DNA from 2 places in the Providencia rettgeri genome. Region 2 is predicted to be linked to the other one. Evidence: predicted binding sites of a transcription regulator. Region 2 holds the regulator's gene; the other holds the start of a gene.
The links. The regulator Fur, encoded in region 2, represses iron uptake genes when iron is present. The targets are predictions, from matches to a motif close to ATAATAATGAGAACNACTATCAA.
Positions count from the first base shown of each region.

Region 1 (16,269 bases), 480 kb from region 2:
GATTTTTTTCGCCATTTCTTGTGATGTTATTTGGCTTGCTAAGCGTTTTTTCTTAATAAATTGGCCTAAAGCGATATTGCCTGATTTCTTATTTGTCATGATGATTTTGTCTAAAGTTAAACTTTATCCGATTATCATGATTAAAAATGAATATTCAATGGGAAAAAGTCTGTAAATTAAATAGTCTATTAAATTTTGATAATTAATAAGAAAAAATTTTTAGCTAATAAAATTTATGAATTGTTGGTTGTAAAATTTTAATTTAAATTATTTAATCAAGGCAAAGTATATAAATATAGTTTTTTATTCTAAGTTAAGTTTTATTTGATTAATCAAATTATGATGGGGTAAGCAAATTACAGATAGATACTATCTTGTTTTTTTATTTTTAAGATAGTATCTCCACATTCTAATATTAAATCGATAGTGCGATTTCGACTGCTTTTTCAGCGTGGATCGCGGTTGTATCAAAAACCTTTGCGGTTGTATCATCAGGGCCAACCAGTAATGTAATTTCGGTACAACCTAAGATGATGCCTTCAGCGCCTTGCTGAACAAGTGATGCCATAATCCGTTGATATTCTTTCTTAGATGAATTGTTAATTTTCCCTAGGCACAACTCATTATAAATGATGTCGTGAATAATTTTTCTGTCATGGCTATTTGGCGTGAGTACTTCTAATTCAAATTGATCCACTAATCTCTCTTTATAAAAAGGTTGTTCCATGGTGAATGCGGTGCCTAATAAACCAATTCTTTTTAATCCAGATTGGACGATACGTTCGCCTGTCGCATCGGCGATATGCAATAATGGAAGCTGAGCTTGAGAGCCAATTTCATTCGCAACCTTATGCATCGTATTAGTACAGAGTACAAGAAAGTCTGCGCCAGCCAGTTTTAAGCGCTTTCCCGCATCGGCCAAACAGTGAGCCGCAAGATCCCATTGCCCATGTGCTTGATACTGTTCTATTTCTGCAAAATCAACACTATAAAGTACGATTTTAGCCGAGTGTAACCCTCCTAAATGTTGTTTGACTGATTCATTGATTTGTTGGTAATACAACAATGTGGACTCCCAACTCATTCCACCAATTAAGCCGATTGTTTTCATGTAAAGCCCCCCGAATAAAGGATTAAACTCATACACTCACTATACTGATAATTCTTATACAAGCACAACGAATGCATGTATGCGAGTGAAAAATAAGGGGATAAATGGGGTTAATAGTGAGGTATGAGTTGGTGTTATTTTAAAGCTTAGCTTAGGGAGTATTTATTTAGGCATTTAACATTAATAAACGTATGGTTATTATCCCGCGTAGAGGTAAAAATAATATTATTTACGCTTTTATGATGGATTTTAGATGATATAAGGTTATTATCATGAATAATAAATAACCTCATATTTGCAATTAATGGCGACAATGAAATGAATTTTTTTAAAATAATCATTGCGATACTTATTTTTGGGGCTGCATTTTTACTTGGTGCATTGTATATGAAGCCAACCCAACTAAGTTTAGTTGAGCAAGTAAAAAAAAATGTAAATGATGTCCTAGCTTACCCTCAAGCTGCAAAATTTAAGAATATTGAATATCATTTTTCACGCTATACCGCAGATAATGGCAAGGTAGGCTATGTTTGTGGTGAAGTGTTTCGGTATAAAAATGACAAACCCGATGGATATAAGCGCTTCATTGTAAAAGCATATACTCATGATGATGACGCACGGATGGATATTTCAATTCCCTTTGTTGAAGGCGGTCATGAAATTCTATTACCCGAACAAGTTAACCAAATTTGGAAAGAAAAATGTTCTAGCCCAGCGTCACCATTAGAGTAATTAAATGCGTACTAAGAGGCGCTTAGCTAAAGTGACTTTAATTTGAAAATTCACTATTAACGATAAACAGCCTCTATTATTGATTAGCACACAGCGTAAATGTTCATGTTTTATACAATATTCTGGTCGATACACTTTAAGGCAGCTGGGCGATTAATAATTCGATGATAATAGTCTAGTATAAAAGGTGTGTTAGGGCGTTCAATCGGTGTTAATAACCAACGTTGAATAGATAAACCAAGAACAATATCCGCTAATGTAAATTGCTCTCCACAGATATAATTATACTGTTTCTGTCTTGTTTTGTTTTGTGCTAAGACAGAATTCAACATGGACATTTTTTCATTCCAACTCGTTATACTTTTTTCAACGAGCTCGCTATTTTGTTTAAAAAAAGGATCTTGCCTTACTAAAGCCATAAAAGCGGCGCGCCAAGAAGGGTTTAATTCGCTGGCTTGCCAATCCATCCATTTTTCAACCTCGGCTTTTTCTAACGCCTCGTTGGGGTATATCTCCTGTTGAGTCGATATCGCCGCTAAGTAACGGCAAATCGTGTTACTTTCCCACAGTGCACCTTTTTCATGAACTAAAACCGGGATAAGTGCATTCGGATTTAAATTGATAAATTCGGCCTGTTTTAAGTCAGCGGTACTCCCCCAATGTTCTTCATGAATAAACGGAAGGTTAAGTTCATGGGCTGTCCAAAGAACCTTACGTACATTGATTGATGAGGTACGACCTAATATTTTTAACATTGACACCTCTGAATGGATGATTTTTTCTATTCAATTAACACAAGTATCTTTATGTTGCAATTTGTATTTTTACAGTTTCTAGTTAACTAATTAAGACATTTGACAAAATAACTTATTGATTTCAATTTGAAATTAATAAGTTTAATTACATTAAATAACCTAAATTTAGTGCTATACTGGACAGGTTACATATGGTTTTGCATTTGATGTAAAACATAAAAATACCCTTGTGGTCAACGAAGACTATCTATTTGATATTCATTAAATTAATGAATTTAAATTGACTAGTATAAGGAGTCGATGATGGTTAGTAATAATAGTGCACGTCGTTTATTAGGAATGCCTTATAAGCAGAGCCGTTCGAAAAAAAATATTCGTGTATCAATTGGTTTACAAGATAATAAAACTGTAGCGATTCAAAAAAATAAAGCGACAGAAAAGAAAACATATCACTCAGTGACCGTATTTTACCCTGAATATGTGGTGAGTTAACTGAGAATATGTGACCCTCTAGGACTATCTAGAGGGTTAAATATGATTAAATCCTGCATATAATATTTCTTTGTCCCTTATTATTGTCTTAAATTCTCTTATTTAAATTTTGTGACCTCGCCTTTTAATTTTAATCTCCCCAATAATAATTGATAGTCATCAATACCTTTAAGCGATAAGATTAGTATTCAATTAAAAATGTAAAAATGGAATGTTAGGTGCTCTTGGATGAAGTCTTATTTTTTGCTTTGGTTTGTATTTTGTGTTTTTCTTTCCGGTTGCTCAACTCAATTCAAATCCGATGAAGAAACTAATCGTTTAAAATTTAGTTTTCAACATGCCAATACGGTACCCATAAAAGATAGCGTGGAGCCTCTTGCCGTTACAGATATGCTGCCTGGTGATATTTTATTGTCTTCTGCTACTGGGCTAAATTCTTGGGGAATTCGGTTATTTAGTATTAGCGGTGTAAGCCATGCCTCTATTTATTTAGGGCTTGGTGAAGTGGCGGAATCTGTTGGTAGTGGGGTGAGAATTATTACATTGCAACAGGCGGTTAAAGATTCGAATAATATGGTGGTGTTAAGGCAAACAGGGTTAACCTCATTACATGCGGATAAGCTACGTGAGTTTTCAGTACGTAATAATGGGAATAAATACAATTATAAAGGTATTGTGATGATAGCGCCGTGGATGATCACAAAGCGGGTCTGTGAATTACCTTTAATTGGTGAAACGATACGGAATTTCTGCCTTAGCACATTAGCGAAAGTCCAATTAGGTGATGATATTGACCAAGCGAATGGTTTCTTTTGCTCGCAGTTTGTCCTAGATGCTTATAAGTATGCAGGCATTCCGTTGTTTGAAGGAAATTCATCTTGGATAACGCCAGCAGATATATTGCATATGCGTACAGGGGATGTCCCGACATTTATGCCAACTCAGCGCTTAGCGTATGTCGGGCACTTAAAGTCATGGAGTTTTAGTCGTGCAATACGAAAGCAATGATAATGTACTATAAAGTAAATAAAAAAAAGGCCAACGGTGAAGTTGGCCTGCTAAACTGGAAGCAATGTGAGCAATGTCGTTTGTGACAAACTTGAGTGATTCACTCAAGTATTCACAAGGTAAAAGATAACCATTCTCATTTAATAAATCAACCCCTTTTTTTGTATTGTTACTGATTGTTTTTTGGGGGTTTAAATGCCATTAATTCTATTAAAAACAGCATGTTGTAATTTTACCCTTTGGCTGTGTGTTGTTGGATAAAAAAATATTTCAAAAAAAACATAATAATGAGACTATTCCAGTTTAGGTAAACTAGGAAAGAGCCAAATTGAATGGGCAAATTAAAGATTGGGGTTGTGGGGTTAGGGGGAATTGCGCAAAAAGCCTATTTACCGATTTTAACCAAAGAAGATAATTGGCAGTTAGTTGGTGCTTTTTCGCCAAATCAAGTAAAAGCAAAATTAGTGTGTGATAGCTATCGCATCCCCTTATTTAGTTGTATTGATGCACTAGCGGCTCAATGTGACGCTGTATTTGTCCATAGCGCAACATCAAGTCATTTCGAGGTAGTACAACGTTTATTACACGCCAATGTCCATGTGTATGTGGATAAACCACTGGCTGAACAAATTGGGCAATCTGAACAATTGATTGAATTGGCTCATCAACAGAAAAAAACGTTAATGGTCGGCTTTAATCGCCGGTTTGCTCCTTTCTATTTAGAATTAAAACAAAACACGCAACATTTCTTTTCTATCCGCATGGACAAACACCGTACTAATAGTGTTGGGCCAAGAGATACTGCTTTTACACTGTATGATGATTATCTACATGTGGTTGATACGGTACTTTGGCTGGCTGGCACGAAAGCTGTTTTACGAAGTGGGGATATTCAGCAGACTAGTCATGGTGAATTATTCTACGCCGAACACCATTTACAGGCGGGAAATTGCTGGTTAACAACGGCCATGCACCGTAAGGCTGGTAGCCAGCAAGAGCAGGTTATGGCTGTCACGGAAGATACACTGTATCAAATCACCAATATGAATCACTGGCGTCAAGAGAGCGCAGTTGGGATCTGTGAGAAGCAGCCCGCGAGCTGGAGTTCAATTCTGCTACAGCGCGGTTTTGATGGTGCAGTTCGTCATTTTATTGATTCAGTAGCAAATCAGACGCAACCGTTAATGAGTGCAGAGCAGGGTATTATTGCTCAACGCGTGGTTGAAGCCATGATTTTGCAGTTAAAAAATAACAGACATCACAACTAGTTTGCGATATCGAGATGTAATGGTTTGTTATTCCGTATAATATTTAGCCATTAGCTTTGCTGAGGTCATATCATGTTAAATCTACAAGATAGCTCCGATATATTATTTGTCGCAGGATTTGGGCCAATTGTGGCTGATTTTGAAAAAAGTCGTCATTTTTATTTAAACGTTTTAGGATTGCCACTGAAACCGATAGAAGAGGGAAGCCAATATTTAATCTGCGAGCCTGAACATCTTGATGGCGTGAAACATTTTGCACTTTGGCCTTTAAGTCACGCAGCACAATCGTGTTTTAATAAACAACAGTGGCCAGCCCATATTCCGATTCCGCAAAGTTGGATGGAGTTTGAAGTTGTTGATATTGAAAAAATGACTCAGACTTGCCAAGAACATGGTTACCAATTGCTGATCAGTAACCGAATGGAGCCATGGGGACAGACCGTCACTCGCCTATTAAGCCCTGAAGGTATGTTAGTGGGGTTAACAGTAACACCTTGGTTAAGGGAATAGTATTTCAATTTGTCGCTAGAGATCGCATTTATCTTTGAGGATAAGAGACATTTATGAGTAATTGTTTATAATTTATAGTAGAACTTAATTTTAACGTTTATTTAGGAGGGGTTATGTATAAAACGATTCTGGTCCCTATTGATTTAACTGAAGACGAATTAACCAGTAAAGCGGTTCACCATGCGGTAAATCTGGCAAAACAATCAGGTGCAAAAATTCACTTAATCCATGTTTTGCCTATTTCGTCTGCAATTATTAACGCCTATGCGTTAGGTTATATGGAAATAAAAGATCGTGCGACGGTTAAAGCGGAAGAAGACATGAAAATGTTGATGGATTCGATTAACTTACCGCTTGATGATGTCAGCTATACAATTACCTTTGGCTCACCACGTGATGAAGTGATTAATACTGCTAAAGATATTAATGCCGATATTATTGTGATTGGTTCTCGCCGTCCTAATATCACGACTCATTTGCTAGGTTCAACAGCAGCGGGTATTGTTCGCTATGCTGAAACGTCAGTACTTGTTGTTCGTTAATAATAGAAAAAGAGTCTACATTGTAGGGTAGGCTCTTTTTTATTTTTTATTGATTAACGTATAGACTTAATGAGATTAATTTTATATTTAATCAATTTAACCAGTAATAAGGCTTTACTAGGGGCTGTTGATCTTCGATGGTCATTTTTATTTGCTTGAAAGCCATTTTAAGCAAGGCAAAAGCCTCTTAACACAGTATCAAATAAGTGAAACGTGCTTTAATCGACCCCGTAGGGTCGTGTTTAGGGACAATAGTTGATTCAAATTGTCGTCAGTCAGCACGACGGATATATTTATTCATTTTTTGGATTGTTTTTGACCTTTTTAGCGGTAAAAATCAGCAGCAAAGATAAACAGCTTCTAGGTGTATATGGAAAAATTTTCGAAGGAATTAGTGCGTATTGAGCATTTTGTCCTCAGGGTAGTGCGTTTTTATTTATTGGCCCTGTTGGTTTTTTTCCTTGGGTTATTGCCGGGTATTATTGGTTTTTATTTTATTGAAGGGCACTCCATTGTTGAATCGATGCTCAATGCGCTCTCAATGCTGAGTGGGCAGGCTATCGAACCCTCTCCAATCACCCAAGGTGGGCGTTTTTTTATTGCGATTTATGGTTTATTTTTGCAAAGTGTTTTTATTATTAGTATTGGGTTGATTGTAACCCCATTTATTCATCGTATTTTGCATAAATGGCATTTAGAACAATAAACTTTTTTGCTGTAAAGGTAGGGAACTTCACAGCTTTTTAAGTAGGGTAGGGCTATACTTTTAAAGGCTTAATGATAACTATTCACCCGCAATACCTAATAACCAAATCGTGAAAATGAACAACAATACGATTTGAAAAATGAATAAACACAATTAATAAGGGGCATCGTATGTATAAAACTATTTTGGTTCCTGTGGACATATCTGAAGATGTTTTAACAGATAATGCATTAAAACATGCGGTCTACTTGGCAAAAGTTTCTAATGCAACAATTCACTTATTTCACTCTGTGCCGGATGTTTCAAGATTTTCGATGAGCTACAGTTATCACTATGATTTACTGTCTTCATTTGCGAAAAAAGCGATTGAACGTTCTGAAGAACAAATCAAAGAAATTATCGAAAAAATTGATTACCCATCAGATAAAATCACTTACAAAGTTGAGTTTGGTTCACCAAGAGATAAAGTTCTAGCAGAAGCTGAAAATGTTAATGCTGATTTAATTGTGATTGGTTCTCGAAATCCAAGTATTACGACACATTTATTAGGTTCGAATGCATCAGGTATTGTTTCTTATGCAAAAATATCGGTGCTAGTGGTACGTTAATATAAAAAAACAGCCTGATATTCAGGCTGTTTTCTAGAATATAGGCAAGAGAGCGTTATTTCGTTTTAACCGCTTCTTTCGCTTGTTCGATCGCTTTTAATGCTTGGCTACAAGCTTGTTCTTGAGCATCATCTGGGTAACTGGATAATACTTTTTTCGCTTCTTCTAGTTGGGATTTCATTAGCGCAATTTGCTCTCCCGCATTGGCTTCATCTTTATATTGTTCTTCAGCCTGTTTAACGAGCTCATTCATTTCTTTAAAGTAGGCATCACATGTTGCCCCTGCATTTGCATTAAAGGCAGGAACAGCCATAAATAACCCATACGCAATCAGAAGAGTTTTTTTCATCATATTTTCGCTTTTAAAAGTCACAATATGATCAGGATAACATTCCATATTAAAAAACGCATCACTCAACCTTTATTAATATTTTTAGGGAGAATAATTTTACTCACATTAAGGTTATTCCTATGCCCGATCCATGGGATAGCATATTTTGCAAAATATAAATGATAATCATTCTTGACTGAGCTTAATTAAAAAGTGTACATTCTAGTACACTTTTATACGGCACAGTGAGAATATCATGCAGAATAAAATTATGGTGGATACAAATAGTTGGCCTGTTTGTGTTATGAATGCATTCCCTTCTTCAATGGACGAAACACGGTTATGGTTAGAAGAGATGGATCTCTTATTAGCAAGAAGAGAGCTGTTTACCTTGGTGTACCCACCAATGGAGACAAAAGAAAAGCCGTCGGCAGAAGATATTGAAAGCATGAAGTATGTACGCGGTTGGTTAAAACATGCAAAACAGCCAATGGAGCAATATTGCCGCGCGATAGTGGTGACATTACAGCCTGATGGCAGTGATAAGGAAGAAAAAGAACGTTTAGCGCCGATGTTATCTGCGCTCTATGGTACTGAGGTGTTATTGGCTAAAGATATTCAATCAGCTAAAGTGCAAGCTCAAGCAGCTTTAGCCTAAGGATTAAGCTCGGCACTTATTTTTCGAATATAACTGGCGATGATATCAACAGAAAGTGCAATTTGTTGGTTGATAAATTCATCGCTAGGTTTGAAGTTTTCAACACAAAATGTGGTGATGAAGATATCGGCTTTAAGCATCTCCAAAAATCGCGATGAAATACTTAACAACGTTTGTTCATCAATATTAACTTCAGGTAATGCAAGGAGTTGCTGTGTCAACAAGCGGTAGTTTTTTACAGGTCCTTGTTCAAAAAATGCTTGGCTGATCTCTGGGAAACGATTGTACTCGCCAAGGATCAATCGATATAAACTGATGGACTTAGGTTTAAGAACATTAAGCAAAAACCGTGAACCATAAAAGGCCAATACGGATTCAATGGTATTAAAATCTGGCACTTTTTCATTGGGTTCTGAAAAAATATCATCAATCATATCGGCAATAACAGCCGCAAATAACCCTTCCTTATCCCCAAAATTTTTGTATAGCGTAGAGCGCGATCCACCTGCGCGTTCAATCACCATGTCCAATGTTGCCCCTTCAAAGCCATATTGAAGAAACACTTCCACTGCCGCCGCAATAATTGCTTGATGACGGCGTCGACCTTTTGGTGTTTTGGCAGTCGGTGAGCTATTCATAAATGATTGACCCTAGCATTATGTTTGAACAGAGAAATAAAGTAGTCATTTTGCCTAAAAAGTTTAAATCAGTTGCTTTGGATCACAGATTTACCTGAAAGAGATCATGATTTAAGCTGGTAGATAGCTCTATGATATTGGTAAAGATTAACATGTTTAAGTGAATTTCTGAATGCTTGTCACAATCTTGGGGGCAAAATGGTAGGTTGTACGTTAAATGAACAAAGTTTAACAGAGGGAGATCCTGTTGAAATACAACGGGAGATCACACGACTGTGTATTGAATGTGGCTTGTTATTGCTACAGCATGGTGCTGAGAGCATGTTAGTTGAACAATTAACGACACGATTAGGTATTGCACTTGGTGCTAGTCAAGTGGATAGTGCGATTTCGTCTAACTCTTTAGTGTTAACGACCATTATCGATAACCGCTGTTTAACGTCAACACGGCGAATTATAGATCGTGGCATTAATATGCATGTGGTGACTGAAGTTCAACATGCAGTGATATTAGTTGAACACCACTTATTAGACAGAAAACAGCTACAAAAGAAACTGTCTTTGATAAAACCATTGCGTTATCCACGTTGGTTGATGGTATTAATGGTTGCTTTGTCCTGTGCGTGCTTTAGTAAGCTTAATGGGGGAGGTTGGGAAAGTGCCTTAATTACCTTCTTAGCCAGTGGTTGTGCGATGTATATTAGGCAGGTTTTAACGTCTCACCAAATGAACCCATTGATCAATTTTTGCATTACCGCTTTTGTTGCAACCTCCGTTTCGGGGTTATTACTCAAAATACCTTATTTGGCAGTCACAGAAACCATCTCTATGGCGGCAAGTGTCTTGTTACTTGTTCCCGGTTTTCCGTTGATTAATGCGGTTGCAGATATGTTTAAAGGCCATGTGAATACCGGCCTAGCACGTTGGACGATGGCGAGTCTATTAACACTGGCAACTTGTATTGGTGTCGTACTGGCAATGACTATCTGGAATTTAAAAGAATGGGCATAGAGTTTGTATTAACATTAATCGAAAAAATGGTGTTGGCCGCCATTCCAGCAATTGGTTTTGCCATGGTGTTCAATGTTCCTGCGCGAGCGCTCAAATACTGTGCTTTACTCGGTGCGATTGGTTATGGTTTTCGGATGATATTGATGGCCTTAGGGCTGCAAATTGAATGGGCAAGTTTCCTTGCGGCGATTTTAATTGGCATTATCGGTATTCAATGGTCACGTTGGTGGTTAGCACATCCGAAAGTGTTTACTGTAGCGGCGGTGATCCCGATGTTCCCCGGTATCAGTGCATATGTGGCGATGATCTCGGTTGTAAAACTATCCCAGTTTGGTTATAGCCCTGAATTAGTTGAAGTCTTAGTGACAAACTTTTTGAAAGCCTCTTTTATTGTTGGGGCATTATCCATCGGTATTTCATTACCGGGCTTGTGGTTATATCGTAAACGACCAAGTGTTTGATATGCAGTAACATCAAGGGGCGCTTCTTGCATTTAAAGCGGGGGGATCACTTGATTTTTAACTTTGATTAAAACTAACACGAACGACTAAGTTTGCAGGAAATCTGATGGTGTACTTATTGAATAAAAAAAGACAATCACTGATATCATAAATGTTTTAATTTGATTAGAATATACGATATTTTCTATATACATTAGGGTGTTAGCAATAACACTAACATGTCTATATTAATTTTTCGCGTATATTCTGATTAGTGGTGTTATTTTGAAACAACTCAGCTTTGTGTCTTTCTTCCGTTTTATCCTGTGCCTCTTTTTATATTTTCCAATTTCCTTTTCTTTTGCAGCGCCAAGCTCATTTACTGACGCCAAAGTGCTTAGTAAAACGCATGTCTATTCCGATCAAAACAAACAAGGGGAAGGAACGATTTATTGTGGTTGCCAGTGGGAATGGACGGGGAAAAGTGGTGGGCAAGTGGATTTAGCATCATGTGGCTATCAAGCTCGTAAGCAACAAAGCCGTGCGGAACGTATTGAGTGGGAGCATATTGTACCAGCATGGGTATTTGGTCATCAGCGCCAATGTTGGCAAAATGGCGGGCGGAAAAATTGCGTTTCAACTGATCCAATTTTTAGTCAAATGGAGGCGGATTTACACAATCTGGCACCATCCATTGGTGAAGTGAATGGGGATAGAAGTAATTTTAGCTTTGGCCAATTACCGAAAAATACACCTTACCCTTATGGAATGTGCCGTAGCCGCGTTGATTTTAAACAAAAAGTGTTTGAACCCCGTGATGAAGTCAAAGGGCAGGTGGCTCGTGTCTATTTTTATATGCATGACCGCTATAATTTATCCATGTCACGTCAGCAACAACAATTATTAATGGCATGGGATAAACAATACCCGCCAAGCCAGTGGGAACGTACCCGTGACGAACGTATTGCAAAAGTGATGGGGCATCATAATCCATTTGTGACAGGGCAAAAACAGTGGAACTTAAACCATAAAAATGGTGGAGAAGGTGTGAAAGTTTCCCCATCCTCCAATAAAATTCCCCTTAAACGGCTTGAAACAGGCGTTAACTTGCCAATTTCAGTTGAAATTAAAGGCAATAAAAATTCTAAAAAATACCATTTCCCTCATTGCTCAGGCTTTAAAACATTATCTGATAAAAATGCGGTGATGTTTATAACTGAAAAAGCCGCTCAAGATGCGGGGTATCAGCTAGCTGGTAACTGTAAAGCACGTTAATGGTTATTTGAACCCTCGTAGCTGTTTATCTTTGCTGCTGATTTTTACAGGCTAGGGGTTGATTGACATCCTCCCCGCCCTGAAGGACGGAGTTTTATGGCCCATCGGATAAAATAGGGCTATTAAAGGTTAAGACCCTAATAATAAATGGATTGTTTTAGCTTTTTTAAGTATGAAAATTTGATGTGGCAGGTAAAACATAAAAATGTGTTAAATAAATGTTGCTTTCTGAAAAAAATTAGCGCTATATTTAAGGTAAGTAAAAACTGCAATAAAAACAGTAGGTCATTGAGCCCTAAAAAATATTGCAGTTTGTCATATTAGTGTCATACAGATTCATTAGTTTAACGGTATCGCTGTCACAGGAGAAACTAATGGGAAGTAAGTATTTGTTAACACAAACACAAGACCGGTTAGCTTCCATCATGAAATTGTCATGGTGAGATGACTAACCGGTTTTTTTATGTCCAGTTGAAAAAGAGGATTAAACCGTATTACACCGTTTTACCATTAACTAAGAGCTTGAAGGGAGCTCCTCTCTGTTCTGAATAGTTCGTCATCTGAAATTGACATCACTGATACCTGGAAGGGTTAATACTATGAGTAGACAGAAAGCCGCAACAAAAGCACGTCGTGAAATGAAACGCTCATCACGTAAAGAACGTTCCGGTCGATTTGACATGAATAACGTTGCATCCTTTGCCGAATTGACAGGCATCGAGCCTATCGGTATGGCAAAAGAACGTCGTGATGGCTCCCCAATCCTGCCACGAAATGAAGCTCAAAAGCTCTATATTAATTCGATTAAACACAAGCAATTAATTTTTGCCAATGGTGAAGCGGGTTGTGGTAAAACCTTCATCAGTACTGCGCTAGCCGCTGATGCATTATTTAATAAAGATATCAGTAAAATCATCGTGACAAGGCCTGTTCTTCAGGCAGAAGAAGATCTTGGCTTTTTACCGGGGGATATGTCAGAGAAATTTGCTCCCTATTTTCGTCCGGTATATGACGTTTTAGCGAAAAGGCTGGGTAGCTCGTTTCTGCAATATTGCTTGCGCCCTGAAATTGCGAAGGTGGAAATTGCCCCATTTGCTTATATGCGCGGCCGAACCTTTGAAAATGCGATTGTGATTTTGGATGAAGCGCAAAATGTCACTGTTACCCAAATGAAGATGTTTTTAACGCGCTTGGGTGAGAACGTCACGGTTATTGTTAATGGGGATGTCACCCAATGTGACTTACCCGATGGTGTGCAATCTGGCCTTGCGGATGCTTTACAACGTTTCAGTAGTGATGAAATGGTCTCTATGGTGAATTTTACCATTGATGATTGCGTGAGATCTCAGCTATGCCATAAAGCACTATTAGCCTATAACGACTAATAGTTTTGTCTAGGGCTGTTTATCTTTAACACAACGGATGAGTGCAGCTACAAAAGGTTAAATACCATCCGTAAAATGGCTTTAGTTCGGATGCAAATTCACCAGCAACATTCAACAGCCCCTAGAAAATGCTAAAAATCTGCCCCGTAAGTGATTATCGGGGCAGATTTTTTTGTCTGTCACTTATAATTAATGGTGCAACATTTCGTGGATGACTTGTTCATCGGTTAATGAATAGGGGTAATAGGTTGGCCAGTTTTCTAACTGCTCTAAGAGCTTTTCTTGCGATCCATTACCCATATATAAATGGAAATGTCCTGAGGCTTGCGGTTCGATAATGTGGTCACTAAATTGAATGTATTTCGGTGCTTTTGATTTGGCATCTTGGCACTCAAACAAGTAACGAACCCCTTTTTTACCTGAAGCGTAATGTAAAATTTTAAAGCCTGAATACGCATATTGGCAGCTATTGACGACGCCGTTTTGGGTAAATTCAATCACATTATTTTCAATACCAATAGTATCAACATCTGTTGCGTAGCCTTTTTTATAGTAAGCACGGTATTCTTCAACCGTTTTGTCTTTGTTTTTCTGAGCCTTGCTTTCTAAAACAGGATCAAGCTTGCCATTTAACAATAACGGATTCACAGAAACCCATATCCCTTGCCAATCAGTTAATGTGCGGTCTTTGACATCACTATCGTCAAAAATACCTTTTGCGGCTTGAAGGGCTTTTTCGGATTGTGGATGTGTGTGGCTGTGTGAACCGTGCGCAATAGCAGAAAAGCTGCTAATGGCAAAAATGGCGCTAACTGCTGCGTTGAGAAAGGTATATTTATGCACGATCATTTCCTATTGAGATAAAAAACATATTTTTATTATGTTATAACATAACATTTCATGCAATAAAAAAATAAACCTAATCAAGCAAATGAAATAGAGACTAAAAAAGAGAGACGAATGTTTAAGAGGCGCTTATCAGCGATGGAGCCACTGATAAGCGTTGAGGGTAAATGAGGGCGAATTAATCGTCAGGGTTATCCATCACAGCATGGCGTTCATGGTGATAACCTTCTTCATCGTAACCAAAGCGCCAGTATGGGATTGCATAGATATCATCGCGGCCAAATCCTTTTTCACGACGAATAAAACGACGTAAATCACGAATAATTTGGTCTTCACCTGCAATCCAGAATGCGCAATCTGTGGCAGGGATCTGCCAAGATTTAAATGTACTAATTAATTCAGCTGTTTTATTGATATCGCCACAAATCCAGATAATTTCAACCTGCTCGGGTTTGTTAAGTGGACGTATATCTGCGTGCTTATCTAAGCGTAAAACCACTTTCCCTTGTGCATCTGCGGGCATTTTTTCTAATAATGCGGCAATGGCTGGCAGCGAACTGGCATCTCCTGCCATAAAATAGTGTTTTCTGATTGGTAACAGTGGATCTGGCCCCCCCGGATTGGTGATCCCCATCCAATGCCCCGGTTTTGCATCGCGAGCAAATAAATACGCCGGTCCTGTTGCCCCATCATGCATAGCAAATTCAATATCAATTTCCCTGACTTCAGGGCGGATCGCTCTAACTGTATAAGTGCGTACAAATGGGCGAGGTTTACCTTCAGGCCAACTGCGCCCCTCTTTACTAAGGATAGGCAAAGCAGGTGGGCTGGCTAAATCAGGTGCTAAAAAGATTTTTAAGTGTCCACCTTCGCACTCTGTTGGGTAGTCGGCGAGCTTCTCACCGGTGAAAGTAATACTACGAATAGAAGGGCTGACATCAGTAATGGATTTAACTTGAATAAGCTGCGGTGGCGCCGGGCGGTAGATATTTTTTTCAACGGATTGTTCAGTAGCCACGGACGTTCTCCTTCATTAATGATAATTTTATTATTTGGTAATTATTATCATTATCATATCATGAATATTAATTATATACCCATTTATATTTATTCAATCTGCTTCACACAAACCAATAAAAAAGTGCCTTATGAGTCACCATAAGGCACTGGTATAATCTATTTCACTTTCATCCCGGCAGCAGTCATCATCAACTTAAATACGGAAGAAAAAGCAAACAGTGCTAACACGCTTCCCAGCCAGATGAGTGCCATCCAACCGAGTTTTTTCCACCAAGGGGATGCCACTGCGTTATCAGTGGTAGCCTTGGTCTGGGGTAATTTTTCCTCTGAAGACATAGTAACTCCAATAGGTATAAACCAAAATAACAGGAATAATAAATAACGCACCCACTAGCATAAAGCCTAAACTTTCTGATGGGCCCGCCGCGTCACGGAAACTGATTGCAGGTGGAATAAGCGTCGGCCAGATGCTGATCCCAAGACCAGTAAAGCCAAGGAATATCAACATTAATGCAGACAAAAATGGAACACTATCATGTTGTTGGCGCTTCGCACTTTTAAAGATCACCCCTGTGCAACCCAACACCAATAATGGGACAGGTAAGAAAAAGAACAGATTTGGCAGCGTGAACCAGCGGTCAAAAATGGCTTCATTTAACATGGGGGTCCATAGGCTGATCACGGCAATAACCGTAACCATCAGTAAAGTTAAAGGACGTAGAAGGCGGTACATTGTACGACGCAAGTGGCCCTGTGTTTTCATGATTAGCCAGCCGCAAGCCAATAAGGCATAAGCGACAACTAAACCAAAACCACAAAACAGTGGGAAGGGGGCAAACCAATCGAAGTATCCCCCGATAAAGGTTCTGTTTTCCACGTGGAAACCTTGGATAAAGGCACCGACTACAACACCTTGCACAAAGGTGGCGAAAA
Region 1 covers NZ_CP163512.1:1,778,859-1,795,127, reverse strand. The annotation lists gene AB6N04_RS08125 (helix-turn-helix domain-containing protein) at 1-99, opposite strand, end outside; gene AB6N04_RS08120 (aspartate/glutamate racemase family protein) at 416-1,111, opposite strand; gene AB6N04_RS08115 (hypothetical protein) at 1,430-1,843, shown strand; gene AB6N04_RS08110 (glutathione S-transferase family protein) at 1,954-2,598, opposite strand; gene sra (stationary-phase-induced ribosome-associated protein) at 2,899-3,090, shown strand; gene AB6N04_RS08100 (YaeF family permuted papain-like enzyme) at 3,319-4,098, shown strand; gene AB6N04_RS08095 (Gfo/Idh/MocA family protein) at 4,431-5,366, shown strand; gene AB6N04_RS08090 (VOC family protein) at 5,439-5,876, shown strand; gene AB6N04_RS08085 (universal stress protein) at 5,990-6,418, shown strand; gene AB6N04_RS08080 (hypothetical protein) at 6,789-7,124, shown strand; gene AB6N04_RS08075 (universal stress protein) at 7,295-7,732, shown strand; gene AB6N04_RS08070 (DUF5339 family protein) at 7,788-8,084, opposite strand; gene AB6N04_RS08065 (hypothetical protein) at 8,320-8,721, shown strand; gene AB6N04_RS08060 (TetR/AcrR family transcriptional regulator) at 8,718-9,359, opposite strand; gene AB6N04_RS08055 (threonine/serine exporter ThrE family protein) at 9,558-10,370, shown strand; gene AB6N04_RS08050 (threonine/serine exporter) at 10,361-10,831, shown strand; gene AB6N04_RS08045 (endonuclease) at 11,096-12,085, shown strand; gene phoH (phosphate starvation-inducible protein PhoH) at 12,685-13,470, shown strand; gene zinT (metal-binding protein ZinT) at 13,660-14,319, opposite strand; gene AB6N04_RS08030 (siderophore-interacting protein) at 14,495-15,334, opposite strand; gene AB6N04_RS08025 (DUF2474 domain-containing protein) at 15,493-15,672, opposite strand; gene cydB (cytochrome d ubiquinol oxidase subunit II) at 15,629-16,269, opposite strand, start outside.
Region 1: the regulator Fur is predicted to act here: its motif matches at 15,369-15,391, upstream of AB6N04_RS08030 (siderophore-interacting protein).

Region 2 (16,269 bases):
TGGTTGGTTACATTAGGGGGCGCATCGGGTTTGGCTGAATTTCCTGAGTTGTGTGGTGCAGAAGGTGACATGGTAAAACGCTGTGTGTCTTTCGATGACAAAAAGAAATTCCTCGAATTGATGGAGCGCTATGAAAAAACGGCGAATTTTTTTAACACTACCATCGCGGATAACCCGAGTCCCGGTAATATTGCTGATGGTTTAATTACCGATGCGATTAAATCTACGGGCGCAGCGAAAAAAGGCGGTACTTCACCAATTAGTGCAGTATGTGATTATGCAGAACCGATGCCTGATAGTGGGTTATCCCTTGTTTGCACACCGGGTAATGATGTGGATGCTGTGACAGGTCTTGTTGCAGCAGGCTGTAATGTGGTTATTTTCTCTACTGGGTTAGGTACCCCAACAGGAAATCCGATCGTCCCCGTATTAAAAATTTCCACCAACAGTGCAATTGCGGAACGTTTGTCTGACATGATTGACTATGATTGCGGCCCAATTATTGATGGTGTGCCTCTACCCACAATCAGTCAAGGGCTTTTTGAACGCGTGATTGAGACAGCAAGTGGGGAGTATCAAGTAAAAGCAGATCGCTTAGAACAATTTGATTTCTTATTGTGGAAGCGGTCATTGGATCTCTGATTTTTTATGACCAGATAAGTTTATAAATGTTGACGGGAAAGACTTCCCGTCAACCGTGTTACTCAATTACACGCTAGCGCGTTTGGCTTTTTGCAGTTTTTCGTAAGCTGCAAGCAGTGCTTGGTGGGCAGGTAATGCTTTGAGTTCATCATCAATGGACCATAAACCATAGAAGCATGACTCACCAGCAATTGCCGCAGAGGCTGCATCCACCGCTTCTTGCCCATACATACGGACAAAAGCATTGTAGTATTGCGCAGGATCTCTTTCTTCTTCTTGCGATAATAACAGTAGCGTTTGTAAGCAGCGGTAATAGTTTGCACGTTCTGGAGTGAAGACCGAACTGTTAAAGTCCTGTGTCCATTCAACCCATGCAAGAGCTTGTTCAAGATCCCCCCCTGCAAGGGCTAACATCGATTTTAGTTCACCAATACGCAAGTTGCTCCAACCATTATCTTTGCCGACCGCTAAGCCGAGTAGCTCACGCACACGAGTGAAATCGTCTAAACCGTCATCATCGAACTGCTCGATCAGAGCAAGATAGTCCTGTTTTTCCCATTGACTATCAGGTAAACCGATAATGGTATCGCGTAAGTAAGCCCCCATTGCGTTATTGGCAATATGCAAATCTTCAACAGGATAGATATCTGACATGCCAGGCACTAAAATACGACATGCGTACACACCTAAATGATTGTAATCCGCAATATAAACTTCGGCATCCAACGTATTGAAGATCTGGATAAGCGTTGCAAACTCTTCTTGTGTCGTCCCCTTGAAGCTCCAATCTGCAAAGGCATAGTCAGCATCGTCTTTGAACAGATCCCAGCTAATTAAACCACTTGAATCAATAAAATGTGTTTCAAGGTTGGTATGCTCAGCCACTTCTTCATCATCGAATGTCGGTGCGTTAAACACGTCTAAGTCTTTTAAGCCGCGTCCTTGCAATAATTCTGTGACGGTTCGCTCCAGTGCTACGCCAAAGTCAGGATGTGCACCAAATGAGGCGAAACAGGTTCCATTTTGTGGGTTAAATAACACCACGCAAATCACTGGGTATTTCCCACCTAATGAGGCATCGTAGCAGAAAATTGGAAAACCTTCTTTTTCAAGGGTATCAATCGCTTCAACAACGCTTGGATAACGTGCCATCACCTCAACAGGGATGGTTGGCAAGCTAATGCTTTGTGCAATGATTTTATTTTTTACAAAGCGTTCGAACACTTCAGAAAGCCCTTGTACCCGAGCTTCATTTGCTGTGTTACCCGCAGACATTCCGTTAGAAACGTATAAGTTCCCAACAATATTCATTGGAATATATACTGTTTTGCCATCGGATTGGCGGGTAAATGGTAGTGCGCAAATACCGCGTTCTTCGTTGCCTGATTGCAGATCGATCAGTTGGCTTGCTGCCAAGGCATTATCAGGGTCATAAAATTTAATCAAACGACTGTCTAGCAAACCTTCAGGTAAGCTGTCATCCTCTGTCAGTGGGAACCATTTTTCATTTGGATAATGAACAAAATCACCCTGTGAAATGGATTTACCCAAGTAGAAGTCAGCAAAGAAGTAGTTAGTTGATAAACGTTCAAAATATTCACCAAGGGCAGAGGCTAAAGCTGCTTTTTTGCTCGCCCCTTTACCATTGGTAAAACAAAGAGGGCACTCTTTATCGCGAATATGTACTGACCAAACGTTTGGTACAGGGTTTAACCATGACGCTTCTTCAATATCAAACCCCAATTTTTTTAATTTGGTTTGGAATGCTTCGATGGAATCTTCAAGAGCGGCATCTTTGCCGGGAATAAATGTTTGGCTCATTGTCAGTCACTTGTGAATAGCGTGTTTCAAACGGGCTATAATACGGATTTTTGCCAAAAGCCTCACGCTTTTTATTCACTCATAGATAAATCATCTTAAAATCCATTATTTATCCTAAAATAATTATATAGATCACACAAAAGTCAGCATAAATACACATAATAACTGAAGTTTATTAATGAAAGGAAAATAAGATGAAAAACAGAAATAAAGCGCTGCTCGCGACACTGGTTTCACTGTTTGCCGTATCAGCGATTGCTCAGCCAAATATTACGGTACTCGCGACGGGAGGAACGATCGCTGGAGGCGGAGACTCTGCGACTTCTTCCAGTTACCAATCCGGTAAAGTGGGTATTGATGCTTTGATTAATGCCGTGCCAGAAACCAAAAAAATCGCCAACTTAACTGGTGAGCAATTAGTGAATATCGGTTCGCAAGATATGAATGACCAAGTTTGGTTGACGTTAGCGAAAAAAATTAACCAAAATTGCGATAAAACGGATGGATTTGTGATCACCCACGGAACAGATACGCTAGAAGAGACTGCCTATTTCCTTGATTTAACGACCTATTGTAAGAAGCCGATTGTATTAGTTGGCGCAATGCGTCCATCCACTGCACTGGGGGCAGATGGTCCGCTTAATTTGTATAATGCAGTGGTGCTAGCCACAGATAAATCAGCGGGTGATCGCGGCGTGCTAATGGCGATGAATGATAAAGTCATTCAAGGTCGTAATGTTATGAAGATGAGTACCACAGAAGTGCAGGCATTTGATGCGGTTAACGCAGGCGCAGAAGGCTTTATTCATGATGGTAAAGTGACATATTTCCAAGCACCTCAACCCCGGGGTGATAAAGCGGTGTTCGATGTGAGTCAATTAGATAAATTACCAGCAGTTGGTATCGTATATAACTATGCCAATGCATCAGCCGCCCCTGTTAAAGCGTTAAGAGAGGAAGGGGTAGAGGGGATTGTCAGTGCAGGTGTGGGTAATGGCAACATGTATAAAACGGTATTTGATGCACTAGCGAAAGCTGCCAAAGAAGATGTGGTGGTAGTACGTGCAAGCCGCGTGCCAACGGGCTACACCACACGTAATGCCGAGGTTGATGATAACCTATATGGCTTTGTGGCATCTGAAAGGTTAAATCCGCAAAAAGCGCGTGTATTATTACAGTTAGCGTTGACTGAGACTAAAGATCCACAAAAAATCCAAGCCCTATTTGAGAAGTATTAAATACAATGAGTATGGATAGTTAGATCGCGGGGTACAGGTTTCTGTACCCCGTTAGTTTTATGGCAAATGAGGCTAAATAAGAAACAAACATATTTAAAGACAAATTGAAGTGAGTCTGTGAAAGTCAGTGGGAATTTTCGGGGCGAACTCAATTTTTAATGTCAATGTGGTGATAGGCTTCCCTCAAAAATGGCCGTATTCGAAAAAATTACTCATTAGTTAGCAATTTATTTAATTTAATCTGAATGGAAAATTCTGTTATTTCGTTTTTATTTTCGCATTAAATCAATTGGTTAACAGCCACCCTTCCAAAGTCATCATCTATGACAGTGACAGTTAATTAAAATTAATGTGCCACCGATCATATTTTGGCAACAAAGCCAGTATCTGTGTTGATAATTCGCGTCGCAAAAAATAGGCTAATTGCATCACAAGTAACATAAGTTGCTGTGAATATTTAGATTTAAATGGATCGTTAAATCGTATTTCGGCCGAATAATAAAACATAAAAAATATTAGAGGAATACAAGAATGGTTAATAAATATGTCAATACTGGCAGGAAGTTGCTCGTCTTAAAAATCGCAATTGCGTTGTTGCCTATCGCATATCAGCCGATTACATATGCTGAACAATTCCTTGAAGATTCAAAACTTACGGGAGGGCTTTATTATTGGCAAAGGGATCGTTCCCGTAAGGATTTAGATCCTAATAGCGATAAATATAAAAAGTATGCAGACAATCTGAAACACTCTACATTCAATGCTAGCCTAGACTTTTCATCTGGTTATTTTCAAGATGTCGTTGGTCTAGATTTAGCGGGTTTTACCGCAATCGAATTATCAAATAGCGGCCCTGCGGCCCCCAATGAAATTGGTTTTAGTGATGCGAAATCCCGTTGGGATGAAAAATGGACGGGTGACCGCAGTGGTGTGACGTTTTACAAAGCTGCCGCGAAACTGAAATACGGCCCTTTCTGGGGAAGAGGGGGATATATTCAGCCAACGGGTCAGACTTTGTTAGCTTCACATTGGAGCTATATGCCGGGGACTTATCGCGGTTTAGAAGTTGGTGGGGTATTTGATTTTGAGCGTAACGGTGAGTTGAGTATGTCCTATATGTGGACAGATCGCTATAAAGCACCGTGGTACCGTTCAATGTATGATTTTCGTGAAGCGGATGGCAAAACAGGGATCAGTTATTTGCACTCCATTGGGTTTAAATACGATTTTAAAAACAATTTGGTGTTAGAAGGGGCTTATGGTCAAGCGAAAGACTATATGGATCAGTATTTTGCTAAGGTTTCATACGCGGTACCTGTAGCAGAACGGGATTTGCGCCTGTCATACCAATTCTATGGGGCAAAAGATAAAGTTTCAGATGGTGGAGTCAATGATGTTTATGACGGCTTAGCTTGGTTGCAAGCGATGACATTTGGCTATACCTATGAAGAGTTTGATTTTAAAGTTGAAGGAACTTATGTAAAAGCAGAAGGTAACCAAGGTTATTTCTTGCAGCGTATGACACCCGGTTGGGCAACATCGAATGGGCGTATGGATATTTGGTGGGATGGCCGCTCAGATTGGAATGCTAATAATGAAAAAGCAGTGTATGCAGGGGTAATGTACGACTTAAAAAACTGGGATCTTGCTGGTTGGAAAGTGGGCACATCCTATATTTATGGTTGGGATGCTAAGCCAAGTACAAATTCCCAATATGCTCAAGATGTGCGTTTAAAAGAAAGTGCGTGGAACTTTGATATTTTATATACGGTACAAACAGGTCGAGCAAAAGACACACTGTTTAAATTACATTTCACCAAGTATGATAACCATACCGATATTCCTAGCTATGGCGGTGGTTATGGCAATATCTTCCAAGATGAAAAAGATATCAAGTTTATGGTTATGATGCCATTTACTGTTTTTTAATTAATAGAATAGTTAACTAGGTAGTGGTTACCTTTGTAATAACTACGAGGGTAGCCAACTCAAATACACATAGCATATAAACATAATATCAAACGTTAAATAAAATAAGGAAATATACGTATATTAAAGGATTGAAAATTAAAAATAAGGTGGATTGTATTCACCTTATTTTTATTTTCATAATAACTTTCTTCGAGTTTCTTAGAGGAAAATGGATGGGCTTTTATAAAGAAGCGATTCCTTTATCGTCATTATTTTTGATGAAAGGGGCATCAAGCTTTGCTTTATCTTTTAATTGAGTGATTTTCTCAGTATGAGAGGCACTATTTTTCACATTCGCTTGTCCTGAAAGAATACCGCCTTTTTTAATCGATAAGCTGCTGTAGTGAATTGTGCCATGGATTTCGCCATTATTTTCAATGCTAATGGAATCAGAAACACACTCACCTTCGACTCGACCATTAATAATCAATTCCTTACAACTAATGTTACCTGTAACTTGTCCATTAAGCATGACTTTCACAGTATTCTCTTTTCCAGTGATATTACCAATCACCTTGCCATAAATATGTACTTGCTCATTGGATGTAATATTACCTTCAAATATCACATCTCTTGAGATAATCGTATTCGATTTTTCTTCACTAAGGGTTGGTGTTGATATCATAACGTGTTCTTCTACCTTAGAAACAACTTCAGGTTCAGGAATTGCAGGGGTTTCTTCAATGGTTTGTTTGTTTTGTCTTTTGGTGAACATTTTACTTACCTTTTTTTGATTGAAGTATAAGATCAAAAACAGTATTGATAATACAAATGAAAATAAGGTGATGGCAGTATGACTAAAGAACCATCCTATTAAAGTAAGAAACCAGAAGAAAAAACTCGTATTAATAAAGAAGTATGTTTTTTTCATCAGTTAATCTCTTACGAAACACGAGAGCGAACCAAGTAAGTCTAGTTAAAAATACAGTAATTACACAATAAAAATGTATTTTTACTTTTTTATTACACTTTTCTTGTTTATTAGATTCAAAAATAAAAAATTTTGATACTAGTATACTGAGCTTATTTTAGACGCTATAAGATAAATTATATGGCATTTATATGAAAAATAGATACAAAGTATATTCCGTTAACTTTATGTATTGCTATGATATCACAGTAAATGTTCTCAAATTAAGAAGGTATATTTATCAATCGATAATATAAAGGATTTGAAGTGAATTGCAACTTATTATGGAACACTTCAATGTTTCACATTAATAACATATTTTAGTGATAAACAGAAAATGAATAAGAAAAATGTGCTGAGTATCACGAAAAAATTGATTATCCGTGGATTGAATATAATAAAAAAGCCTGATAACAGTTGCTATCAGGCTTTTGCAAAATAGTTCACCATGACGATATGATGGTGATTAATTCATTACTCTTTTGCTTCGTGTGCGTCAGCGTTATCGCGGCAATCACCATCAGCACAGTGACCATACAAGTATAAGCTGTGGTTAGACAACTTAATACCGTGGCGAGCAGCGATATTTTTTTGGCGAGTTTCAATCGATTCATCAGTAAACTCAATCACTTTACCACAATCTAAGCAGATTAAGTGGTCATGGTGATGCTGCTGAGTTAATTCAAATACGGATTTTCCACCCTCGAAATTATGGCGCGTAACGATACCTGCATCATCAAATTGGTTCAATACACGGTATACAGTCGCTAGCCCGATCTCTTCGCCCATATCAATCAGCTTTTTATAGAGATCTTCCGCACTGACGTGGTGGCACTCAGGCTCCTGAAGTACTTCCAAAATCTTGAGTCTTGGAAGAGTGACTTTGAGTCCAGCATTTTTCAATGCTTTATTGTTGTCTGTCATGCGGGTTTGTCCTGTATCTTAAATCATAAATTTAACAATAACGAAACATTTTTAACATAGATCCAGTTGTCTTCTAAACTGATTTACAATTATAGGCATGGAAAATAAAAATAGAAACCATGCATTGTCTCATTATTTTGATAATCTCTTATAAGTCTATCCAATTAGGATAGTTAATCGATTATTCTAGACTGCCTCATGCCCCTTTAGGATGCATTTTGCCTGGGAAAGCTCCCAGCTTAAGAGCCAAGTCTGTTTTTAATCGGTTAACCAAGAATTTCAGCTAATGACATTTCTTCAGAGATTTGTTTGACCCATGCATCAACACGTTCATCAGTCAATTCGGGTTGACGGTCTTCATCGATCGCTAAGCCGATAAAGTGGTTATCATCTGCCATACCTTTTGAAACTTCAAAGTGGTAGCCTTCAGTTGGCCAGTGACCCACAATCACCGCACCACGAGGTTCGATGATATCGCGAATGGTGCCCATCGCATCACAGAAATATTCTGCGTAGTCTTCTTGGTCTCCGCAACCAAATAGGGCGACAAGCTTACCTTCAAAATCAATTTCTTCTAACGTTGGGAAAAAGTCATCCCAATCACATTGTGCTTCGCCGTAATACCAAGTTGGAATACCAAGAAGTAGAATATCAAAAGCTTCAATATCTTCTTTACTGCACTTAGCAATATCATGAACTTCTGCTACGTCTTTGCCTAATCTTTCTTGGATCATTTTGGCAATATTTTCTGTGTTACCTGTATCACTTCCGAAGAAAATACCGATGACTGCCATAAACTGATTAACCTCTTGTTTTTCTAAGAGAGAAAGAAGGAATTTCTCAACTTCTAGAACTCATTTAGAACGAAAATAAAATAGAATTTTACGCCTTATTCTGGCGAAAAAACCTTTATAAGTCTGTCAAATTTGTGTGATTTATTAAGAGAACACTATTTGCATAACGTCTCATCCACCTGTTGTAGTTGAGACATCAAAATTTCTTCTATCAATTCACTACGGCTTATATTTTTTTCTTCAGCTAACTGATTGAGTACAGCAACAGCTTCTTCATTTAGTTTAAGTTCAACTCGGCGCAACCCTTTCACTTTATCGCGTTTTAATTGATTGCGTTTGTTGATCCTCAATTGTTCATCCCGTGATAGCGGGCTTGTCTTCGGTCGCCCAGGCCTTCGTTCCTCAGCGAACAAATCCAGAGTAGTACGATCAGTTTGTTCTTTTGCCATGTCTATAATTGCTAAAAGGGTGTGCCAATAATTCAGCGCGCCATGATACCCTAGCTAATCACGCAGTGCTATAGCTTGGAGGCAAGGGAATAAGCCTGATAGGTTAAAAAAAGCGCGCTTTTAGAAAAAAAGCACCACTTGCTATAAGGGTGATGCTTTTTTAGACATTTTATTGCGTTTGCTGATGCCATAAACTGGCATAAAGCCCGTTTAGTGCAAGGAGGTTTTTATGGGTATCCATTTCAATCACTTCCCCTTGGCGAATAACACATATTCTATCCGCATGCATAATGGTGTTTAGCCGGTGTGCGATACTAATCACCGTTCTCCCTTTCGTAATTAAAGGCATATTTGCCATAATTGCAGCTTCTGATTCGTAATCGAGCGCCGAGGTGGCCTCATCAAGAATTAAAATATCCGGTTCAGTCAGTAAAGCACGTGCTAAGGCGATTCGTTGTCGTTGTCCCCCCGAAAGATTTAACCCTTTTTCAGCTAATGGAGAATTGAAGTTATCCGGTAAAGACATAATAAAATCGTAGGCACCAGCCAGCTTGGCTGCTTGGATAACTTTTTCATCAGATGCTTGAGGCGCACTTAAACGAATATTATCCGCAATACTTCCAACAAACAGCGTACTTTCTTGTAAAACCACACTCATTTTTCGGCGTAGTGATACAGTATCTGCTACCGCTAAATCCATTCCGTCAACAATAACTTGCCCATGCTGTGGAACATAAAGCCGCTGCAATAATTTCGTTAATGTACTTTTTCCAGAACCGGAAGGCCCCGTTATACCAATAAACTCACCCGCTTTCACCGAGAGCGAAAGATTATTCAGAACTTCAGGGGTATCAGGTTGATAACGAAATCGAATATTTTGAAATTCAATCTGCCCCTGAATGGCAGAAGAGCTTGAAATACCTTTTCGTTCATTTTCGACTGGTTTATCAAGAATATCCCCAACACGACGAAGGGAAATAAGCGTATGTTGAAAATCTTGCCAAACTTGTGCAAACCTGAGGACTGGTTGAGTAACATGTGCACTTAACATATTAAATGCCACTAACTCACCGGGGGTTATCCCACCGTTTAAAACCTCTTTAACCCCGACCCACAATAAGATTGCTGTGGTGATTTTACTCACAAGGGTCATTAACTGTGTCGCAATTTCACTTCGCATACAGACTTTGAAGTTTTGCTGTAATTGCTTACTGAATACCTTTTCCCAGCGCTGATTAAAATATTTTTCGGTGGCGGTTGTTTTAATGGTTTCAATGCCCGTAATACTTTCGGTGAGAAACGTCAGCCCATTTTCGTCAGCTTGATAGGATTTTTCAGTTTGCTGGCGGATCATAGGACCTAAAGCCATCCATAAAATAAAAAAGACGCCCATTGAGCCGAGTAAAATCCACGACATTAAGCTGCTATAGGAAAATAACACGGTGATAAATAAGATCACAAAGATAAAATCGATAAACAGCATTAAAGTCGAGCCAGTCAAAAATTGCCTGATATGTGAGAGTTCACGCACTCGGGCAATAATTTTCCCTGTAGGTCGCAATTTAAAATAATTGAGTGGTAGCGCCATTAAATGTCGATAAATCTTTCCTGAGAGTTCCGCACTGATTTGGCTGCTCGTATGGCTAAAAATTTTATTACGGATAAAACCATATATTGGCTCAGCAATCGCAATAGCAAAGATAGCTAATGCAATGATATGTAGGTTAGAGAGACTTCGGCCCACTAAAACCTTGTCGATGAGATTTTGGAATAATAGCGGGCTCACTAACGCAAAAAACTGAATAACAGCAGAAAGGATAAAAATATTTCGTAATTTTGCCAACTGCCTGATGATTGACGGAACGAACCAGCTAAAGCCGAACGCTTTTTTTTGCTCAGGCTCTAATTGTTCTTTGAATAACAAGATGTCGAGCTCAGTGTGATGATCAACCCCATCTTCTAGCGCCGAATGCTGTTCAAGAGTAACGGGGTTAATCAAAATAAGGTCTTTTTCTTGATGTAAAACTTGCCAAATCCCATTTATATACACCAATGCAGGAAGGGGGATCTGCTCGAGTTTGGAATATGACAAAGCAATCAGTTCTGTTTCATACCCTAAAATGTGCGCGCATTCCCTCATCTCCCAATCTGTAGGGGAAAGGGTTTGCATACCAATCGCATGCCTAAGTTGGTCTGAAGTGACATTTTTATGGTAATAATTAGCCATCCACACGATAGCATCCAAGCCATGGTTATTGATTTGTTCCATCGATTACTTCTCTCTCATTGCATTAGAGGTATATTCATTAATTGGGCTAAGCAGGTAATCGATAATTCGGCGCTTATCGGTTTTTATTTCAGCTACGATGGAAAGCCCTGGAGTGAGTTCGATGTTTTCACCATCAACCAAGAGTTGCTTTTTGTTAAGCCCTATCTGACCCAAGAAAACCAGACCAAGGTTTTCGTCTTGGATGCTATCACGTGAAACAGAGATCACTTCACCTTCAATGGTGCCATAACGGGTATAAGGGAAGGCATCTATTTTCACATCGGCTTTTAATCCTTCATGAATAAAGCCGATATCTTTGTTTAAAATTTTAATTTCAGCCAGTTGGACATGGCTGTTTGGCACAATCACCATTAATTGCTGAGCAGGTTGAAGTACGGCACCTAGGGTATAAGTGGTAAGTTGTTGTACCGTGCCATCAACAGGCGCACGAATAACTTCTAATTGATTTCTTTCTTGGTTCTTTAACAGTTCTTGTTCGAGAGAAACTTGTTTAAATGCCGCTTGTTTATATTTTTCATCCCATTCTTGTTTTTTTTGGGCCTTGATCCTTTCTTGCCTTTTAATTAATGCATGATGCTGGGTAACCAATGTCGATAGCTCTGATTGTTTTGCGGTTTTCTCTTTTTTAGCGATTAAGAGTTCCCGTTCTTGCTCTAGAAATTCTTTTTGGCTGATCAGCTGTTTTTGTGTCAATGAGTGGTGTGCATCAAGACGTTTTTTAATATTACTAATTAATGAGTTAATTGAATTTAATTCGTTTTTTCTTGCTTGCTGACTAACAACATTAAGCTGTACTTCATTGCTAATTTCATTGAGAAGTGACTCAAATTCCGCTTGTTGCGTTTGATAACTTGCCAAAGCACTTTTTTGTTCAGCATCTGTTAACTGTTTAAACCGAGGTAACTGAGCAATAGATTGTTGAGACAGCAAAGCCTGATAAATTAACGTTTCAGCCACGTGAAAATTATGCTGATAGTTGAGGCTTAGAATATCTTGATCAACACCAAGTACATTGACGGTTAGTAACGGATCACCTTGTTTTACACTCTGACCATCTTCGACATGGATCTGTTGTAAACGGCTTAATTCAAACGCTTGAATCAATTGTGTCCGGCCAGAAACGATTAATTTCCCCTGCGTCGTTGCTTGAATGTCTAACTTACCGAAATATGACCAAGCGACGGCAATAAAAATACCAATACTAATTGATATTGCGACATACATAGCTAAGTAAGAAGGTGGGGTTTTTAAAATAGCCAAATGTGATGGTAAAAAACTGTTATAACGGTTTCGTTCTAATCGATGTTTCATGTTACGTCCATGTCTTATTTTAGAGACTGCTGTAGTGTCCATAAATGGTTATAAAAAGAACCTTGCTCAATAAGCTGCTGGTGGTTACCTTGCTCAATAATTTTCCCATCTTGCATGACAATGATCCGTTGGTGATGACGAATGGTTGATAAACGGTGCGCGATGGTAATCACGGTTCTTCCTTTGGCTATTACATGCATGTTTTCTTGAATAATAGCTTGGGACTCATCATCTAAAGCACTGGTCGCTTCATCAAAAATGATGACTTTCGGGTTAGCAAGCAAGGTGCGAGCAATTGCGATACGCTGCCTTTGCCCTCCTGATAATGATGTTCCGCCTTCGGATAGCACCGTATCGTAGCCCATTGGTAACTTAAGAATGAAATCATGAGCCCCGGCCATTTTAGCTGCATGGACCACCTCATCCATTGAAGCGTTCGGAACGGTTTGCGCAATGTTGTGAAAAACAGATTGGCTAAATAGGAAGTTTTCTTGTAATACAATGCCTATCTGTTGCCTGAGTGAATGTAAATTGATGGCAGATAAAGGCGTGTTATCAATATAGATAGTGCCACTTTCTGGTGTATAAAGCCTTAATAGTAGCCGAGCAAGGGTACTTTTTCCGGAGCCAGATGTACCTACAATCCCGATGGTTTCTCCTGCTTTAATATTTAAGTTAAAGTTTTGAAGGATATAAGGCATGTTCGGTTGGTAACGAAATGAGATATCCTTAAGTGTTAGATCCCCTTTGATGGACTGTATGTTTTCTGCTTTATTTTGTTCAATTGGTAAGTTTATGATTTGAGATAGTTTTTCGATGGCAACATTGGTACGAATGTAGTCTCCCCATAATTTCACTAATTTTACCAGTGGTTGATTAGCGTGACTGACCATCATATGAAAAGCGATAAACTGACCAATTGTCATTTGCAAAGCCAATACTTCAGAAGCCCCAACCCATAAAACAACGGCACTTGTGACTTTCTCAATTACCATGACTAAATGTTCAGAGCGGGAGCTAATTTGCCCAGAGACAAAGTTAGTTTGACTCATATCCGATGTTTGGCTATCCCAACGACGGACAAAATTAGGTTCGACCGATAAGCTTTTTGCCGTTTCAACACCATTGATGCTTTCGGTAAGGAAGGAGGTATTAATGGCAATATTGGTAAATTGTTGCTGGGCAGCAGATTCAATTTTAGGGGTTAGCCACCAAGCTAATAAAAGGTAGAGGGGGATAGAGCACAAAAATATTAATGTGAGTGTTGTAGAGATTAAATTCATCACATAAATAAATACAAATAAAAATAGTACATCCACACATAATGTGAAAAAGCTGCTAGTTAAAAACTCACGTATTGTTTCTAACTCTTTAACTCGTGTAACAATAGCACCAATTTGCCGGTTTTTAAAAAATGGAATAGGGAGATGTAATAAATGGTTAACTAATCTTAGTCCAAGAGTCATATCGATACGATTCACGGTATGATGATAAATATACTCACGTAATCCTTTTAATATAACTTCAATAAACGCTGCAATAATTAACCCAAAAATTAACACATCTAGTGTCACTAAGCTATTATGGATCAAAACCTTATCCATAATAACTTGCATCACAATCGGGGAGACTAATGCTAATATTTGCAGAATAAATGAGAAAAATAAAACCCAAAGAATAATGGATTTATATTTCATAAACTCAACTTGAAACCATGTTATATCAAATTGACCTTGTTTAAGGCTGACATGTAACCAGTCACCACACCAATGCTGTTGCAATTGTGCTATATCCCAGATCTCGGGTGGAGAATTACCGAATTTTTGAACTAGAACTTGTTGATCATTTTTATTGGCCAATAAAAATGCTTCACCTTGTTTATCATATAAAATAACAGGGCAAGAGAGCTTCGAAATATCGTTTGATTTTTGATGTTTATTTTTGCAACTAATGCCGTGCTTTTTTTTGATTAGCTTAATTTTCTCATGATAACTTATTGTTTGGTTTATTAACTTCTCAAGTTCATTATTATTGGTTTGCCCTGATAATTTAGCAATAATATTAATAAAATATAACGTCGAAATTTCTTGTGTTTGTTCCATGTTTAGTATTAATCATTCCTTTGAATACATAATGAAGTATAAATAGAATTAGATGATTAATTTAATCTATATTCAATTAGGTTTCTTTAAAGTTTGGATGATACAGGCTTTAATATTCGCTGTGTATTGAAGTTCATCCTATTCTTTAATTTGAAATGAAATTAATATGATGAATTGAAATAATATAGATATTGAAAAGAGTAATATCTTCTCAATATCTTATTAGTAAACCCCAATTAATTAGGTATAGATAAAAAGCGATGAATGGCTCTTAATACATGATCCGGTTTTTCTGCATGTACCCAGTGCCCGGTATCAGCGACAACCCATGCTTTTGCATTTGGAAATTGAGCCGCAATTTCATCTTTATATTCTGCCTGCACGTAAGGTGAATTACCGCCAGGGATCAATAATACAGGTTTATCCCAAGTAGGAACGGTTTCCCAACCGATGATATTTTCATAATTGGCTTTAAGCGCAGGGATGTTAAATTTCCATTCACCGGACTTAAACGATTTAAGCAAAAATTGAATAACGCCTTCCTCGTTAATGTCATTTCGCATAATAACCGCAGCATCTTGGCGGTTGGTCGCTTGCCCCGCGGTAACGGCATCTAGAGCTGCAAAAATTTTATCGTGACGACGAACATGGTATGCGACAGGGGCAATATCAATCGCGACAATTTTTTCGATAAAAGTAGGGGCAATTTCAGTTGCTGCCATCGCAATTTTACCGCCCATAGAATGGCCAATTAAAATCGCACTTTCATAACCTAATGATTTGATAAGTGTAATAACATCTTGTGCCATTTGTCGGTATGTCATTTGTTCATCACGAAAAGACTCACCATGGTTGCGAACATCAATTTGAATAGTATCAAAATAGTGCTGGAGATCGCGACCCAGTACGCCCAAATTATTGAGATCACCAAATAACCCATGAATAAGCACGACAGGGCTATTGCTCAGTGGATTTTCTGCTTTATGGATAGTATGGTTGAGTAATAGAGTCATATTTATCTTATTAATTATAGAAGTGAGTCACTTATCATGTCATGGCTATCGAAAAAATCCAAATATTCGGATTTGAACTGCAATAGTAAGCTGAATTAGCTGGGGCAATGTGAAGAAAATACGTTATAACAGGGTTCCAGAAAATTGTGTGTTAACCTAGGGGCTGTTTATCAGTGTATCCGTCATGCTGACTGACGACGACTTGAATGCAATATTGTCCCTAAACGCTGCCCTACGAGGTCGATTAAAGTTCGTTTCAGCTATTTGATGCTGCGTTAACAGGCCATTGCTTAAAATGGCTTTAATTTGAATAAACAATGACCACCAAAGATAAACAGAGTTTAGAACGAAAACAGTTAAAGCGACAGGACGATAACATACTGAAATATCATCGAACTTAGAAGAATGTTTACTTTAAGTTATTGAAATTTTAATTGTTTTGTTTTTTTTAAAACTGTCTTATAATCACACCGCAAATTTTAGTTAAATAAGTACTGGGAAAAAATGAAAACGATAGAAGTTGATGAAGAGCTTTACCGCTATATTGCGAGTCACACACAGCATATCGGTGAAAGTGCATCGGATATCTTGCGCCGTATGTTAAATTTCAAATCCGGGCAGCCAGTACCAGTTAAAGAAATGAGTCAGGCACAACCGGCAATTAAAGCAGAAGCCCCAGTGAGTACACCTGCGGCTGCACAAAACCCTGTAAGAGTGGTTAGAGAATTATTACTGTCAGATGCTTATGCGGAAAAAAGCAAAGCCATCGATCGTTTTATGTTAATTTTGTCGACACTGTATAGT
Region 2 covers NZ_CP163512.1:2,255,125-2,271,393, reverse strand. The annotation lists gene AB6N04_RS10280 (UxaA family hydrolase) at 1-642, shown strand, start outside; gene ycaO (30S ribosomal protein S12 methylthiotransferase accessory factor YcaO) at 709-2,463, opposite strand; gene ansB (L-asparaginase 2) at 2,658-3,701, shown strand; gene AB6N04_RS10265 (OprD family outer membrane porin) at 4,233-5,630, shown strand; gene AB6N04_RS10260 (polymer-forming cytoskeletal protein) at 5,854-6,387, opposite strand; gene fur (ferric iron uptake transcriptional regulator) at 7,057-7,506, opposite strand; gene fldA (flavodoxin FldA) at 7,773-8,300, opposite strand; gene ybfE (LexA regulated protein) at 8,456-8,749, opposite strand; gene AB6N04_RS10240 (type I secretion system permease/ATPase) at 8,919-11,018, opposite strand; gene AB6N04_RS10235 (HlyD family type I secretion periplasmic adaptor subunit) at 11,022-12,350, opposite strand; gene AB6N04_RS10230 (peptidase domain-containing ABC transporter) at 12,365-14,452, opposite strand; gene ybfF (esterase) at 14,689-15,465, opposite strand; gene seqA (replication initiation negative regulator SeqA) at 15,970-16,269, shown strand, end outside.